3 regions of the Ornithinibacillus bavariensis genome follow, and region 2 is predicted to be linked to each of the others. Evidence: riboswitches for the same ligand, from Rfam matches in the RefSeq annotation. Region 2 holds a riboswitch; each other region holds the start of a gene.

Region 1 (5,541 bases), on a different contig from region 2:
CATATAAAGAAATTAACAGGGCTGTTCTAGTCTGTGGGGCATCCAACGTCGATAGTAAGCCTATTATTTTCAAGTATGCATCCTGTTCTGATTGAGTAAGCATCGGAAATTGCTTTACATCAGCAGACATATTAATCTCATCTGCTTGCCAGTAATTCCCTACTAGTCGCTTGTACATTTTATACCAATGTGGATATTTAATATCATTCCAATTTAAAATACCACTTGACTCCCCTCCGAATACTTTCGTAGATTTATTCGGAAATCGTGGCTCCATTGTTTTTGCCTTTTTAAGCAATGCTACGGACATGCTGTAATACTCCCTTCAGCCATTGATCTATCAATATTTCCTGGAACCCTCTCGGTGACTGTTCAATTTTCAATCCAGCCCATGGGCTTTCATAAAACTTTACAAGCCTATCAACCGCACCGCAAAAGTAACCAAACTGTGTATCCCCTGTTCCAAATACTGCAATATTATTTGGCTTATAGCCTATTTCTAAAATAAAGTCCTTTACCTCTTCTGGCGTACTGCCATTTTCCCATGTAAAGGTACCAATAAATACCACATCATAATCAGAAGGATGGACTGGAGGATCGATGCCGATACGGTGCTTATCCACCATCGCTCCTCTTGTCTCTAACTTCTTTTGAATATACTCGGCAACCTCTTCTGTATTACCACTGTAGGATAGGTAAGCAATTAATGTTTTCAACTGGAACACCACTCACATTCTTCTACATCGGTCGAGGTAGATCTTACATAATAAGTAGTTTTTAGTCCTTCTCTCCATGCCTGAAGATGTAGGTCTAGTAATACCGAAGCACGGATTGTATGTGGAACATAGAAATTAAAGGATATACTCTGATCAATATGTTTTTGGCGTACAGCATTTTGTTTAACAGACCAGCGTTGATCGACAATATATGCCGAGCGACGATAAATATCATACGTACGATGGTCTAAGTCTGGAGCTGTATTTGGAATTTTAAAGTCCTTTTTCTCTTCATGGTAGAACGGTTTAAAAACCGGATCAATACTTGCTGTAGATCCCGCAATCATAGCAGTTGTGGAATTTGGCGCAACTGCCATTAAGTAACCATTACGAATCCCTTTTTCCATTACGGCAGCTTTTAGCTCTTGCCATTTTTCACCGACATATCCTTTTTCATCGAAGTATGCTCCAGTACTCCATTTACTTCCTGTGAAGGCTGGATAGCTTCCCTTTTCCACACTTAATTCCATGCTACTCTTAATGGTCAAGAAAGCAATTTTCTCATACAAATCATCTGCGTATTCTACTGCCTCCTCTGTTTCCCAATGGATTTGCTTTTTCGCTAATAAATGATGCCAGCCGAATGTACCAAGTCCAATAGCACGGTACTTTTGGTTTGTAAGCTGTGCTTGAAGGATTGGTAATGTATTGATATCAATGACATTATCGAGCATTCGAACCTGTATTTTAATTAAGCGTTCTAACACATTATCGGGAACAGCCTTTCCTAGATTGATTGAGCTAAGATTACAAACTACATAATCTCCAGGCTTATACGTTTTGGTGATATACCCATTTTCATCTGTAAACTCTTCTAGAAATTCGGTTGGTGATTGATTTTGGGTAATTTCCGTACATAAATTGGAGCAATATATCATACCCAAATGTGCATTACTATTTTGTCTGTTTACCTCATCTCGATAAAACATAAATGGTGTCCCAGACTCAAGCTGAGAAATCATAATCCGCTTCATAATTAAAATAGCAGGCAGCTTCTTCTTCGTTAGTTTTTCACATTGGATACATTCCTCATATTTCTTTCTCCAGGACCCTTCCCCTTTTTCCTCATCATAAAAGTCCTCTAATGAGTATCCCATTACTTCACGAACTTCATGTGGGTCAAATAAATACCAATCTCCACGACTAGCTACCTGTTCCATGAAATAATCTGGAATGGACACACCGGTGAAAATATCATGTGCACGCATCCGGTCATCCCCATTATTTAATTTCAAATCTAAAAAAGCTTCAATATCCATATGCCAAACATCCAAATAAACTGCTATTGCCCCTTTACGCGTACCAAGCTGATCCACGCTTACTGCTGTGTTATTCAGTTGCTTAATCCAAGGAACTACTCCGCTAGACATCCCTTTAAACCCTTTAATCGAGCTACCCCTAGAACGGATTTTCCCCATATAGACACCGATTCCACCGCCATTTTTTGAAAGCTTTGCTATATCGGTATTACTATCATAAATAGACTGTAGGCTATCATCCACTGTATCTATAAAACAGCTAGATAGCTGTCCATGTGTTTTCCCAGCATTAGCTAGTGTTGGTGTGGCAACCGTCATATATAAATTGCTTAACGCCCAATATGCCTCCAGAACTAAATCAAGACGACTTGCTTTATCCTCATCCTTCATAAGATGCATGGCAATAACCATCCATCGCTCCTGAGGAAGTTCATACGTGTTTTTATCATGGTCTGTAGCTAAGTATCGGTTAGCAAGGGTATAGAGACCTAAATATGTGAACTGTAGGTCATGCTCCGGATTTATATGATTAGCTAAAAAATCTATATCTTCTTTTGAATATGTATCAAGTAATTTACTCGTGTATATTCCCTCTTGTGTTAAGTCTTTTAGGAGCTGATAAAAGCTGCCATATTTTAATGCGACATCATAATTCCTATTTTTTGCAGCTTGATGGTAAAGCTTTTGTAAGTATAATCGGCTAGCAACAAAACTCCAATTCGAATTTGCTTCGTCAATAATCTCTAGTGCACGTTTAGTGAGTGTATCAATAGCCTTGTCAAAAGAGGTTTCCCCAGAAACATCCATAGTTAAATCGGCTGGATTCACCGGTAAATTTTCTACAGCAAAACGGATAATTGGATCTAGCTTTTCTTTTAATGTTACTTCTGTTGACAGCATCCTTCATTCCTCCTAATAGTAAAACTAGCAACATGCTAAAATAAGGTAAATATGGCTTGGAAATTAGCTCTTTTCTATAAATAGAAAAGCCGCTCACCCACGGATGAACGGCATACAAAAAACGACAGAAATTATCTAAATATGTATAACTCCATCGCCTCATACTCTTTCAACCCGAAGAAAAATGAAACTATAAGTGATGGCAGGTCTCCTGGCTTGTGCGTCACTCTACTAAAGTCCTTCCCATATCATTATGTTATCGATACAGTGGAATTCTCGTTCGTCAACACTAACAGTTGCGGGGACAGCTCCAGATTTTCACTGGATTCCCTTTTCAGACAATATATGTCACCATTACTTTTAAGTACTATATATAGTATTATATTATTATATTATCACAATATATTGTATTAATAGCCTATCATAGTTTTATAGACTTTGCAAACATATTTTAATTCCATTCGTAAATGGGAGGGATTTTGGGTACAATAGCATTATCAAGTGGAGGTCGATTTATATGAATAAAATTGTAGAATTAATTCGTTCTGCTTCCTATACAATTGTATTTACTGGTGCTGGTATGTCTACTGAAAGCGGCTTACCAGATTTCCGCTCCAAGGATAGAGGACTATGGACTAAATTCAATCCAGATGAACTAGCTAATGTACATGCACTTCAGGATAACTTTGAAGAATTTACGAGCTTTTACCAGTATAGACTCCGAGAGATTGATAAATATCAGCCCCATGAGGGCCACCAAATTCTTGGAAATTGGGAAAAACGTGGGTTAATAAAAGGAATTATCACACAAAATGTGGACGGCTTTCACCATGATGCCGGAAACCAAAATGTAATGGAGCTTCATGGTACATTTCGAAGGTTTTTCTGTAATCAATGTTTGAGAGACCAGGACCGAGAAGAGTACTTGAATGGCAAAAGCCACTGTAAATATTGTGATGGACCTGTAAGACCAGGAATTGTCCTATTTGGAGAGATGCTTCCTGAGGATGTTTTTCTCCAAGCAGAAATTGAAACTTCTAAATCTGATTTATTTATCGTTCTAGGCTCATCATTAACAGTTACTCCCGCCAATATGTTCCCACTAATAGCAACTGAGCGTGGCGCCAAGCTTATTATCGTCAATCGTGAACCAACACCAATGGACATGTACGCCGATTTCATTGTTCGTGATAAAAGTATCAAAGAGTTTTTAATTATGATTGAAAAGGAATTATCATAAAAGCATGTTCGGCAGTATGAACTTTCTGCGATATATTGGCGTTCGATAGTCTATTAGACTCACGCACCTACTTCCAGCTACTTTTTGTCTATTAGAATGCTTCTATTAGACTCAGGCACCTACTTCCAGCTGCTTTCTGTCTATTAGAACGCTTCTATTAGACTCAAGCACCTACTTTCAGCCACTTTCTGTCTATTAGACCGCTTCTATTAGACTCAACCACCTACTTTCAGCTGCTTTCTGTCTATTAGAACGCTTCTATTAGACTCAAGCACCTACTTTCATGCGATTTCTGTCCATTAGAACGCTTCTATTAGACTCAAGCACCTACTTTCAGCCACTTTCTGTCTATTAGACCGCTTCTATTAGACTCACGCACCTACTTTCATGCGATTTCTGTCTATTAGAACGCTTCTATTAGACTCAGGCACCTACTTCCAGCTACTTTTTGTCTATTAGCGCTCCTCAAGCAGACTTTTCTTTTGAATAATTATTTATTCATGCAGTCTACGAATGAGTGATTCTAAATAAAAACAGGAGCGCTCCTCGCTCCTGTTTCGATTATCCCAATACAGCACGGTCACTTTCAAATTGTTCTCCGCGAATACGTTGGAATTCTTTTAATAGATCTTCTATTGTTAAATTCTGTTTCTTTTCACCATGGATATCTAAAATGATTTGCCCTTTATCCATCATAATCAGCCGATTTCCTAAATCAAGTGCTTGCTGCATATTATGGGTAACCATTAAGGTTGTTAAGCCATGCTCTGCAACAACATCCTTCGTTAGTTTCGTGATTAATGCGGCTCGTGATGGATCCAGTGCTGCTGTATGTTCATCAAGAAGTAAAATATTCGGGTTAGTGAAAGTTGCCATCAATAGAGAAAGTGCTTGACGCTCTCCACCAGATAACAATCCCACTTTAGCATTCAGCCTATCCTCAAGACCTAAATTTAACGTTTTTAAATGTTCCTTAAATTCTACTTTCCTCAGTTTTGTAACACCAGGCTTTAAATTCCGCTTTCTGATGCGCGAATAAGCCATCGCTAGGTTTTCCTCAATCGTCATGGATGGAGCTGTGCCTGCCATCGGATCTTGGAATACGCGACCTATGTAGGCAGAGCGTTTAAATTCGGGGAGACTGGTAACATTCTTTTCAGCAATAACGACCTCGCCAACATCTGGTACTAGATTGCCAGAAATAATATTCATGAGCGTAGATTTACCAGCTCCATTACTACCTATAACCGTTACAAAATCGCCTTCTCTTAATTCTAAATTAATTCTTTGTAACGCCTTTTTTTCATCTGGAGTACCTTCATTAAATGTAATGGACACATCTTTTACATGTAACATATTAGGCCTC
Region 2 (5,541 bases):
GGTTCTTCTATGCTGCTTACTTACATTTAAGACTTTCACGTGGCTGGCATGGAGAAAAGTCTGCATGGCTTGCAGTAGCTGGTTTTGGTATAATTTTATTTAACTTGATTGTTGTAAACCTTGTATTAGCAGGGCTACATTCTTATGCATAATTGAATGAAGAAAACATGGCAAAACAATTGTCATGTTTTCTTGTACATTGTTAAATGAAATCCGTTGACTGATATAATTGGTAAAGGGGAGATATTCATGGAGAAGCAATCTAGAGTATTAGTTGTTGATGATGAGGAAAGAATTCGTCGGCTAATTCGTATGTATTTAGAGCGAGAGGAATTTGAGGTCGAAGAAGCAGAGAACGGTAAAGAGGGACTTCAACTGGCACTAGAAAATGATTATGATGTTATTCTATTGGATATTATGATGCCAGAGATGGATGGAATAGAAGTCTGTGAGCAGCTAAGGAAAGAAAAGGATACTCCGGTTATCATGCTTACAGCAAAGGGTGAAGAGGCAAATAGAGTTCAAGGGTTTGAAGTTGGAACCGATGATTATATTGTGAAGCCATTTAGCCCTAGAGAGGTTGTACTTCGTGTAAAGGCATTATTAAGACGTACAACTGCTACTAGTTATAATGGCAAGAATGCGCAAACGAAGGATCTATTAGTATTTCCTCACCTAACAATTGATCATGATGCACATCGTGTAACAGCTGATGGTACAGAAGTAGCTTTAACACCTAAAGAGTATGAATTATTATGTTACTTGGCAAAATCACCAGATAAAGTATTCAATCGTGAACAATTATTGAAGGATGTTTGGCAATATGAATTTTTCGGCGACTTACGAACAGTTGACACACATGTTAAACGATTACGTGAGAAGCTTAATACCGTTTCCAAGGAAGCCGCAAAAATGATTGTGACTGTTTGGGGGGTAGGATACAAATTTGAGGTAGATGATGAATAATGTTTTGGCGTAGTGTAGTAGGAAAACTAGCAGTAACCATTTTATTGCTAGTTTGTTTTGTATTATTTTTATTAACGATATTTTTACTTGAGTTTTTTGAGAACTTTCATATTCAAGAGGCAGAAGAGGATTTATTACAAACCGCTACAAAGGTTTCCGTAATGGTAGAGAATCATGAAGACAGATCACTAATATATGAAACGACTGAGCGTGTAAAAGATCCAGCTAGTAAGGTAATTATCGAATTTTCCAATGGTGATATTTGGGCTTCTGATACTAATGACTCGAATCTTACTGCTATTAATGATAACTGGTTTACTAAAGAGATGTATATACAAGAGGTTTTAAATTCGCATGATCCGATTAAAAAGCAAATCGAAGTTCCTAATCAAGAATTAGGTGTGATGCTTGTTGGAGTGGCGGTACCTAATACAGATGCAGCAGTTCTTATCTATCAATCCCTAGCGATAGTGGATAAGACAAAAGCTGAAACAACGAAAATTATTCTTTTAGCAGCGGCAGTGGCTATCATTCTAACGACTATCTTTGCCTTCTTTCTATCGACGCGTATTACATCACCACTAATCAAAATGAGGGAAGCAGCATTTGATTTAACTAGAGGTGAATTTAACACCAAAGTACCGATTTTAACACATGATGAAATCGGCGAACTAGCAATGGCATTCAATCACATGGGACGACAGCTGAAATTCCATATTAATGCTTTAAGACAGGAAAAAGAACAGCTATCAAGCATTGTTAATTCGATGGCAGATGGTGTGATAACATTAAGTCGTAGTGGTGAAATTATTGCAACGAATCGCCCTGCTGAAATGTTTATGGAAGCATGGGAGTTTGAGCAAAATATAGAAAAATCAGATGGTGTTCGGAAGCTGCCAAAGGAATTACTTGCACTATTTCAAGAGGTTATTGATGGTGAAAAAGAGGTTCTCGAAGAAATCACTATTCAAGGTAGAACCTGGGTTATGATTATGACACCATTATATGATCAGTCATATATCCGTGGTGCAGTTGCAGTAATGCGTGATATGACGGAAGAGAGAAGACTAGATAAACTTCGTAAGGACTTTATCGCTAATGTATCACATGAGCTTCGAACGCCAATATCGATGTTACAAGGCTATAGTGAAGCTATTGTAGATGATATTGCCGAGACGAAAGAGGAAAAGAATGAATTAGCCCAAATCATTTATGAGGAATCCTTAAGACTTAGTCGCCTTGTTAATGAACTGCTTGACTTAGCAAGTATGGAAGCGGGTCATCTGACGCTAAAAACCGAAATGGTTGAAGTAGAGCCTTATGTTGATCGAATCTATCGGAAATTTAGAGGGGTTGCAGAGGAACATCATATCGAGCTTGTACTTACAAAGAATATGGCCGATCCTCAAGCAATTTTTGATCCAGACCGAATCGAACAAGTATTTACTAACCTAATTGACAACGCAATCCGACATACTAGTGAGGGTGGGTTTGTGAAGGTAAAGGTAGAAAATGACCAAAATGGGTTATCTGTATCTGTTGAAGATAGTGGAAGTGGAATACCGGAAGAGGATTTACCATTTGTTTTTGAACGTTTTTACAAGGCAGATAAATCAAGAACGAGAAATAAACATGTGAAAGGTACAGGGCTTGGATTATCGATAGCAAAGAATATTATTACAAGTCATAAGGGAACAATTACCGTTAAAAGTAAACTCAATGTTGGTACGACATTTAATTTTCAGCTTCCTAAAACAGATGAAATATAACTTGTAATTTTAGAATGATATGTTATCCTAATTAATAGAATTGAATACAAAATTGATGATATTGGTGTTGTGAACTTAAAAGGGAATCTAGTGAAAATCTAGAACTGTCCTCGCAACTGTAAGTGATGACGAAATAAGCATAACCACTGTATATAATATATACGGGAAGGGCTTATAGTAGGCTATTAATCACAAGTCAGTAGACCTGCCAGTATTCATTTGTATCAATGATCCCGAGGATAGGACAATTGAGACAATCAAGTACATAAGAGTATTGATTACTTATTATGGTTATGAGACTGTCAAAAGAGCTAACCTTGTTACGGGGTTAGCTCTATTTTTATACACCCTGTTCTCAACAGATTAAGTTAATGGAGGAGAAATCATGAAATCTATTTTATTTAAGTTATTCTCAATGCTACTAGTAATAGTTGTTTTAACAGGATGTACGAATGACGAAAAGACGGAAAGCAACAACAATAGCGGGCAAAATAACGCAACGCAAAATGAAAAATCTAATACTTCCGCAAATACAAAAGAAGACCAAGAAGAGGCCAAGGTTACCATTATCTTATCAAAGGATAAAGAGGCCGAAGTAATTGATGAAAAAGAAGTTGTTATCAAAGATGGCGATAATTTATTAGCAGTTATGAAAGCAAACTTTGACATGGTTGAAGAAGGTGGGTTTATAAAAGCGATTGAAGGTATAGAGTATGACGAAGCGAACAAAATGTCATGGATGTTTTCGGTAAATGGTGAGCCATCCATGGTAGGTGCAGGCGATGTAAAACTAAACGATGGAGATACGGTTAATTTTGATTACCAATCTTGGGAATGATTTAATTGAATATCTATAAAATTACTCTACTAGCATTACTTGCCACACTTGCTGTAGTTGGACGTATCGCAGTTAATTATATACCAAATGTCCAACCCGTAACTTCAGTTATTATTATTAGTGGCATTTTTTTAGGACCGATAGCTGGTTTTATTTTAGCGTTTTTAGTAACGTTTTTATCCAATATGATTCTAGGAACTGGCATTTGGACAATTTGGCAAATTCTAGCATGGGGAATTATCGGTATCTTGAGTGGTTTGATGGGAAAGGCGTTCAAAAAGATTCCGTTCATAGTCATTGTTATTTTTAGTTTTTTCAGTGGTTACCTATACGGGATTATTGTTTCGCTAACTAATTATCAAGTAACTGGTCAAGGCTTTATCGTATATTATTTAGCTGGACTGCCCTTTGATACGTATCATGCGATAGGAAATGCAGTGTTTATGCTATTGCTGTATCCAACAATAGCTTACGTATTTAAAAAATATATTAACAATCATTTGCATACGATTAACTAAAAAAAGGCTGACTTTATATTTGCAATTGTTAAAGTCAGCCTTTTTTTTATGCTATTCACCAAACTTTAATGGGTTACCATTAAACGGTTCTTCTGAAATCTTGATGGAGTTACTTGGACAACCCTCATAAGCATCTAACACATCATCCTCTTGTGATTCAGGAACTTCCTTATTTCCACTATTATGATCGATAGTTACATAAGCTAACCCTTCATCATCGTAATCAAAAATACCTGGACAAGTTAATCCACAAGCACCACAAGCAATACATGTTTCCTTATCAACTATTGTATACTTTATTCTCACAGCTGTTTTCCCCTTGTTACGTACTTTTTTGGTGCTCCACTATTATTTTAATAACTATCATTTTATAATTCAACCTTTGCCAACTGATGGTATGATAGAGATAGGATAGAAAGAGGTAGATTAGAATGTATTTCGAAGGGATAATATTAGATTGTATAACTGAAATTAATGAAAATAGAAGCATTTCTGGGATATTTCACCTATTAGTTGGAAAGAAATCGATACAATCTGTCCATGATGCAAGACTCTTTCAGCTAGAACAATATTACGGGATCTATCCAACATTACGTCGCATAGATTTACAAGCAATTGTTTCAAATTTACAACAGAAGAAATTAGTGGATAATGGGTCTAAGGATGGTTATTATCGAATTACAGAGAAAGGAAGAAGGCATTTAATTAAATTTAAAAAGTCCCCATTGTACGCTTATTATAGAGGCTTATTATATAATGGTACAGATGTTTTGTTTTTTAAAAGACTACATTTATTAATCCAGACATACTCAAATATACGAATGAAAAATACCGCTTTTATTCCTGTTGTGGACGACGTAGATGTAGCAGGTTGGGTAAAAGCCTTTTATAAGAAAAACTGGAGCGTGACTGCATCTTTAATCCTTTACGAGGAGCTTCATAAACTATTAAAAGGCCTTGAGGAAAGAGAAGCCGAAGTATTGGTGAATCGATTAAGTGGATACCATCACTACGGGATGAGCATGGATCAAATTGCTCTCAACTATCAATTATCGATACACGATGTTAATCTTCTTACAGTAGGAATAATTCATCAGATGATGTATCAGATTCATCGTCATAAAGAAGACTACCCAGTACTTTATCAGCTTATAATAGAAAATAATAATAACAAGTTTATTACCAAAACAGCAAACCAAACCTATCAACTCTTAATTGAACGGTACAGTCCAGAAACAATTGCTAAAATAAGAAAACTAAAATTAAATACGGTGTATGATCATATTGTTGAAATTGCATTATACGATAAAGAATTCTCAATTGAGCCCTTTGTGGATACAAAAACAAGAAAAGAGATAGTTTCCGTTATTAATCGTTGTAATAGTTATAAACTAAAGACAATTAAGGACAATTGCAATCCGTATATAAGTTATTTTCAAATACGATTAGT
Region 3 (5,541 bases), on a different contig from region 2:
ATTTTTCTTTCACGGAGGAAAAGCTCTAAACTAGTACCTACAAATGCGGAATATCTTGTTTTGTCCATCCAGTGAACATTCGATTTCGATTTATTAGCTTCCCACACATTTTGTAGATCACCATATAATTCTCTTCCTTTTGTCCCGACGATATTATGAGGGGGATAAAGCATTGCTTCAGGGTGATAGGGGTCATTCTCGAGATGTTTATCAATTGCAAAAACTACCTCATCTCCGTTATCAATAAACTGTTTGGTTAGGCTTATAATATATTCTTCTATAGCTTGTCCAGGCTTCCCGCAAGTTAATGCTCCATCCTCAGCAATGAAATCATTCGTATAATCAACATTTAATAAACACTTTTTACTCACTTTTATACACCCCTTGAAACCAATTTATTTTCTTTATTATATCAAAGTTGTCTAAATCCCTCATACTCGATAATCCACGTAGAAATTCATTGTAAAAAGACATCCTACATCAGTATCTCTTTATTGGGTGAATTTGTTTCTAAGGGACAATCTAAACCTAAGGAGTGTGATAATTCATGAGTGAGTTTTGCCCAGAAGTTTGGCCAGAGGACCCTGTCCCGTCATGCCTAACCGAATGCCAAGAATGTGGCTTATATCGACAAGGGTCAAGAATGATTTGGGGTGAAGGCAACCCGAAAGCTCCAATAATGATTATTCTAGACAATCCAGGGGCACGTGAGGATCGAAAGGGTAATCCTATGGTATGTGGTACGCGACAAACCTTACAGCAAGCAACGCATGAAGCAGGATTAACCAAAAAACAACTCTATGTCACCTATATCTTAAAAAGGCAACCAGTTCGAGCCTATGATAAAGAGAAGACACGAGCTATTTGTATGCAGCATTTATTAGAGCAATTAGCTGAGCAAAATCCAAAGCTGATTGTTTGTCTTGGTAATGTTGCGGTTCAGGCCTTTTTCCGCAATTCGGAACTGGATGTAAAAGGTTTGAGAGGTAAGTGGCATCTAGTGGGCGAACACACTGTAACTGCTGCATATCATCCACTTGCCGCTAGACGTCGACCTAATTTATATCCATTACTTCGTGAAGATATGCAGTTTGTGGCAGCACGGATTAGGGAAATAAACTAGTACCGTGAAATTTTTATGATTACCTTTACTTTGGTTGGATTTTTTCAATTGCATTCTATCGCTTCAAATGGTAATATATCGATAATTTTATCAGTCAGGAGGGGACATCTATGAGAACAGTAACCTTAACCAATATTTACCTTCATCCGATAACGCAAAAATATGTAAGACGCTCTGGAATGGCACATGCAATTTCTGTTGCCTACCATGCATATGACTTAGCAATAAAATATGGTGTTAATCCTGATTTAGCAGCAAAGGCAGGTTTTCTACACGATATTGGTCATTATGAATGGTATAGTGAAGGAAAATGGGATTACCGACTTTATCGTGAGTATGATATCCATCCGATAAAAGGAGCGGAACGTGCACATAAGCTACTCGTACGTTTGGGAGAGGATAAGCATGTTGCCAAAGAAATCGCCCATGCTATTCTTTTTCACACGGATTCTGCACTCCCAACAGGAGAATTCCAATTCACCCCTCTTCAAAAAGTTGTACATCTAGCAGATGAATCTGACAAAGAACCTGGAAACAAGCATCATTATCGAAATATGGATAGGGAAAAAGAGCTTTATTTAATTGCAGAGCTAGATAAGAAAATAGACGCCGCTATTTCAAATGATGGAAAAAGTTCTTAAAAGGAGAACGGAAGGAATTTTAATAGAGGATGGGACATAACGAAACAATCATTTCGAAGGGTCGGATCATTTACTGTTTCGTGTAATGTGTTTTCCAAGCGTTTTTCGCACCGATCAAGTAGTGTTGAAGAACACTTGTGTCCCACCTCATAACCATCACTAAAAAATCATGCTGATAAATTATTTCATCTTTTCTGCACTTATTTGTAGACGCCTGTTTCTTCTAGTTGGAGCACTCAAAAATAGTCGCTTTTCCTCCTCGGTTTCCGGTATAACCCCACAGACAGGTGTAGGCTTTCCAGCTTGATCAACAGCGACCATCGTAAGAATTGCTGTTGTTGTAATCGTCTTTTCTCCTGATTGAATGTTTTGGCATTCTACTTTTACGAACACCTCCATGGAGGTTCTCCCCGTCGATATAACAACACCTTCTAGGTGCAGAATATCACCAACCCGAGCAGATGAAAGAAAGTTAACCGTATCAATTGAGGCAGTGACAACAACCTGATTACTATGTTTCATCGCTGTGATAGCAGCAATTTCATCAATATAAGCAAGTACGGTCCCACCGAAAATAGTACCTAAATGATTTGTATCCGGTGGCAGTACCAGCTTTGTTTGATTTGTTCTGGATACATTCGTCGATAACTTTTCTGTCATATTATTTCCTCTTTTCCTGTTTTGTCAATAGGCCTTCTAGTTAGAGGAGAGAGACGTGAAATGTAGATAGTATTCACAATACTAAAAAAACCCATCCGATAAGATGGGTTTACAAACAAGAGCAAAAATAGCAGTGGTTGAACTGCTACCAACATCATTACCCTCGTTATACCTCCCCAACTCCCGAAGAAGATATTACTATATGTACTATTGGCAGGTCTCCTGACTTATGCTATAACCTACTCTAATCCCTTCCCGTTCATAAACAGTGGTTTTGATTATTTCGTCAGCATTTACAGTTGCGGGTACAGTTCTGGTTTTTCACCAGATTCCCTATTAAGTCTATTATGACACCAATCTTACCGGTAAAACTATTTAACTTTTATCGTACATCACAACTATAATCAATACCTGTCATTTTGACAAATATATTAGGGCGTTATGTAACGTGAATACATAAAGCGTATAACGAAAGAGATACTATTAGCGTTAGTAGAGAAACTGATGTTTTGACTTATAATTTTGTTTTTTCTACAATTTAATTTGTATCAGAATACAAGAATAAGGATGATTGAGATGACAAAAGTTGGAGTTCTAGTAGGAAGCCTTCGAAAGGAATCATATTCTAAAAAGCTTGCTAAAAATGTAATGGGCTATTTCCCAGAAGGATTTGAAACAGAGTTAATAGAAATCGGTAATCTACCTTTTTATAATCAGGATTTTGATGATGAGAATAATGCACCAGAAGTGCTACACGAGTTCAGACAAAAAATTGGGGAATGTGATACATTTTTATTTGTAACACCTGAATATAATCGTTCGATTCCAGCTGTGTTAAAAAATGCATTAGATACAGCCTCTCGTCCAAAGACAGATAATAAATGGGGTGGAAAGCCTGCAGCAATCATAAGCCAATCCCCAGGAGGGATCGGTGGATTTGGAGCTAACCATCATTTGCGCCAAATGCTAACTTGTGTGAATGTACCAGTACTTCAGCAACCTGAAGCATATATTGGTAATGTAGCAACACTAATGAATGAGAGTGGAGCAATTACTAATGAAGGCACTGCTGAATTCTTACAAAAGTTTGTAGTGAAATTTGTAGACTTTATCAAGCGATTCGAGGATTAATGAAGAGGAAATGGCCAGTTCCTGTTTAAGGGATCTGGCCATTAATCCATGTAGGGCTGGTACATAAAATTTTATTGATTTCTATGAAATAAATCCCGTAGCTCTTCCATTTTCTTTTCCACTAAAGGATAGAAGTTATTCTTCGCATGAGTTGTTGAATTTCCTCCAAAAAAATTAGTACCAGGACAGGATTTAACCTCATTGTCCTTTGCGTTGTCGAGTACCCTTTCCTTTGTTTTGTAGTGCCACCAATGATGATAGGTGATTGTGTCAATAGATGGTTCTAAGGAAAATTTTAAGCTTAGCAGTGCCGTTACGAATATAATTGTATCTCTTTGTTCCTGTGTCATAACATCATGACCAAGATCAAAGTCTCCGACATGCTCGATAGCAATGCCATTTTCATTAGCCTTTGTCCCAATGGTTCCCTCAGGGGCAATATTAATCGGACGAGAAAGAGCAATTTTTCCGTCGGGGAAGGTAGTGATATTCTGGGCAATATTACTCCAACCCATTGTTTTCATATGATGCTGCTGCATACTGTTTAACATTTGAAAATAATTGTTACCATGAAAATGCTTGTAGGAAGGTCGCCACGTATGATGCTGTTGAATGAGATGGATTTCCCTTGTGAACTTCTGGTTGAGCAGCCAGTCCTGAAATTCCTCTCTAGTCATTACAATATGCTGTCCTTCCATGTTCAATGGCTTTGGCTTAATTGTTAGCATTTGCCCTGGACGTAATTGCTTAGAGGGAAGACGATTCACATGTTGGATGATCTCCTCGGTTGAGTGAAATTCTTTAGCTATTTGTTGTAAGGTTTCCCCAGGAGCAACTTCATGGATCACTGGTACGATTAGCTTCTGCCCCTCTAGTAGGGTGTTAGACTGGAGACCATTTGTGATTTTAAGTTCGTATGTGGAGGTACTAAATTGTTTAGCAATTTTAGGCAATGTATCACCACCCTTTACTTCATATAGGTTTGAGGTTGAACTAGCGTGAGAAGTGGATGGTAAATGTAAGAATAATACAATAAATAGAACTAAAAGTGAAACAATCAAATGTTTCTTCATACGTAATCTCCTTCTCCTTGAATTAGGCATTTATTTTAAATGAGCTTTTATTATAGTCTCGTTTGGATTTTGATTTTTATTCTTAGGAAGGATTCCAAGGGGAATAGCCAAACTCTCCTCACTATGATATGTTTGGAACATACGCTTCTAATGGGATTAAGATATAATTTTTATAATAGGAAGCAGTGAAGACTACAGAGATAAAATGGGGGAGAGGAAATTGGAACAGGCAATAAAGGATATTTTGCTGGAAGGTAGTTTTAATTTTCGAGATGTAGGTGGAATGATAACCGAGGATGGCCGTCATGTTAGAAAAGGTAAGCTTTTTCGTTCAGGAAATTTGAGCCTATTGACAGCAGCAGGCATCGAAGTCTTGCAGGGGTTGGAAATTAAACATATCTGTGACCTGCGTGATCAGGATGAAATAACGAACCATCCAGATCCAGAAATCACTGGGATTAAATGGATTCATATTCCACTGATGAATGATGAAGCTGCAGTAAGGCAAGCTGGAGATATTATAAAATTTGAGGATAAGCTAATTAATAGTAAACCCGGTGAAATGCTACTGAATATGAACCGTGCAATGGTGGGGAAAACGGCAGCGTTTGAAAAGATATTTAGGATTTTATTGGATGAACCTGATAAAGCCCTTTTATTCCACTGCATGGCGGGAAAGGATAGAACTGGAGCTGTTGCTGCACTACTTCTAAGTGCACTTGGTGTTTCACGTCAATTAATCGAGGAGGATTATTTATATACGAATAATGCTCTAGAAATTATGGAAAAAAGTTTTGAGAAAATCGGTTACGCTTTCCCAGAGCATATTGATCGTGATGTCGTCATAGCGATGTACGAAGCTCGTGTTGCATATATACGTGCATTTTTTGATGAGATAGAAGAGAAATATGGA

The links. Region 2 has a riboswitch for cobalamin ahead of HNR27_RS10785 (DUF4430 domain-containing protein). Riboswitches for the same ligand answer to the same signal wherever they lie in the genome.
Region 1: linked by a shared signal. The riboswitch ahead of HNR27_RS00200 (ribonucleoside-diphosphate reductase subunit alpha) and the one ahead of HNR27_RS10785 (DUF4430 domain-containing protein) in region 2 are both predicted to bind cobalamin.
Region 3: linked by a shared signal. The riboswitch ahead of HNR27_RS13040 (acyl-CoA thioesterase) and the one ahead of HNR27_RS10785 (DUF4430 domain-containing protein) in region 2 are both predicted to bind cobalamin.

The regions. Positions count from the first base shown of each region.
Region 1 covers NZ_JBNPWZ010000001.1:36,630-42,170, reverse strand. Annotated here, with positions in the region: gene HNR27_RS00210 (ribonucleotide-diphosphate reductase subunit beta) at 1-310, opposite strand, end outside; gene HNR27_RS00205 (flavodoxin) at 291-716, opposite strand; gene HNR27_RS00200 (ribonucleoside-diphosphate reductase subunit alpha) at 713-2,935, opposite strand; cobalamin riboswitch at 3,120-3,306, opposite strand; gene HNR27_RS00195 (NAD-dependent deacylase) at 3,453-4,175, shown strand; gene HNR27_RS00190 (ABC transporter ATP-binding protein) at 4,737-5,531, opposite strand; gene HNR27_RS00185 (ABC transporter permease) at 5,533-5,541, opposite strand, start outside.
Region 2 covers NZ_JBNPWZ010000005.1:126,303-131,843, forward strand. Annotated here, with positions in the region: gene ccsB (c-type cytochrome biogenesis protein CcsB) at 1-152, shown strand, start outside; gene HNR27_RS10775 (response regulator transcription factor) at 250-966, shown strand; gene HNR27_RS10780 (ATP-binding protein) at 966-2,735, shown strand; cobalamin riboswitch at 2,781-2,962, shown strand; gene HNR27_RS10785 (DUF4430 domain-containing protein) at 3,121-3,573, shown strand; gene HNR27_RS10790 (ECF transporter S component) at 3,579-4,091, shown strand; gene HNR27_RS10795 (ferredoxin) at 4,143-4,391, opposite strand; gene HNR27_RS10800 (YpbB family protein) at 4,523-5,541, shown strand, end outside.
Region 3 covers NZ_JBNPWZ010000007.1:93,112-98,652, reverse strand. Annotated here, with positions in the region: gene HNR27_RS13055 (cysteine hydrolase family protein) at 1-371, opposite strand, end outside; gene HNR27_RS13050 (uracil-DNA glycosylase) at 548-1,123, shown strand; gene HNR27_RS13045 (HD domain-containing protein) at 1,234-1,764, shown strand; gene HNR27_RS13040 (acyl-CoA thioesterase) at 1,945-2,424, opposite strand; cobalamin riboswitch at 2,620-2,797, opposite strand; gene HNR27_RS13035 (NADPH-dependent FMN reductase) at 3,001-3,555, shown strand; gene HNR27_RS13030 (LysM peptidoglycan-binding domain-containing protein) at 3,627-4,628, opposite strand; gene HNR27_RS13025 (tyrosine-protein phosphatase) at 4,849-5,541, shown strand, end outside.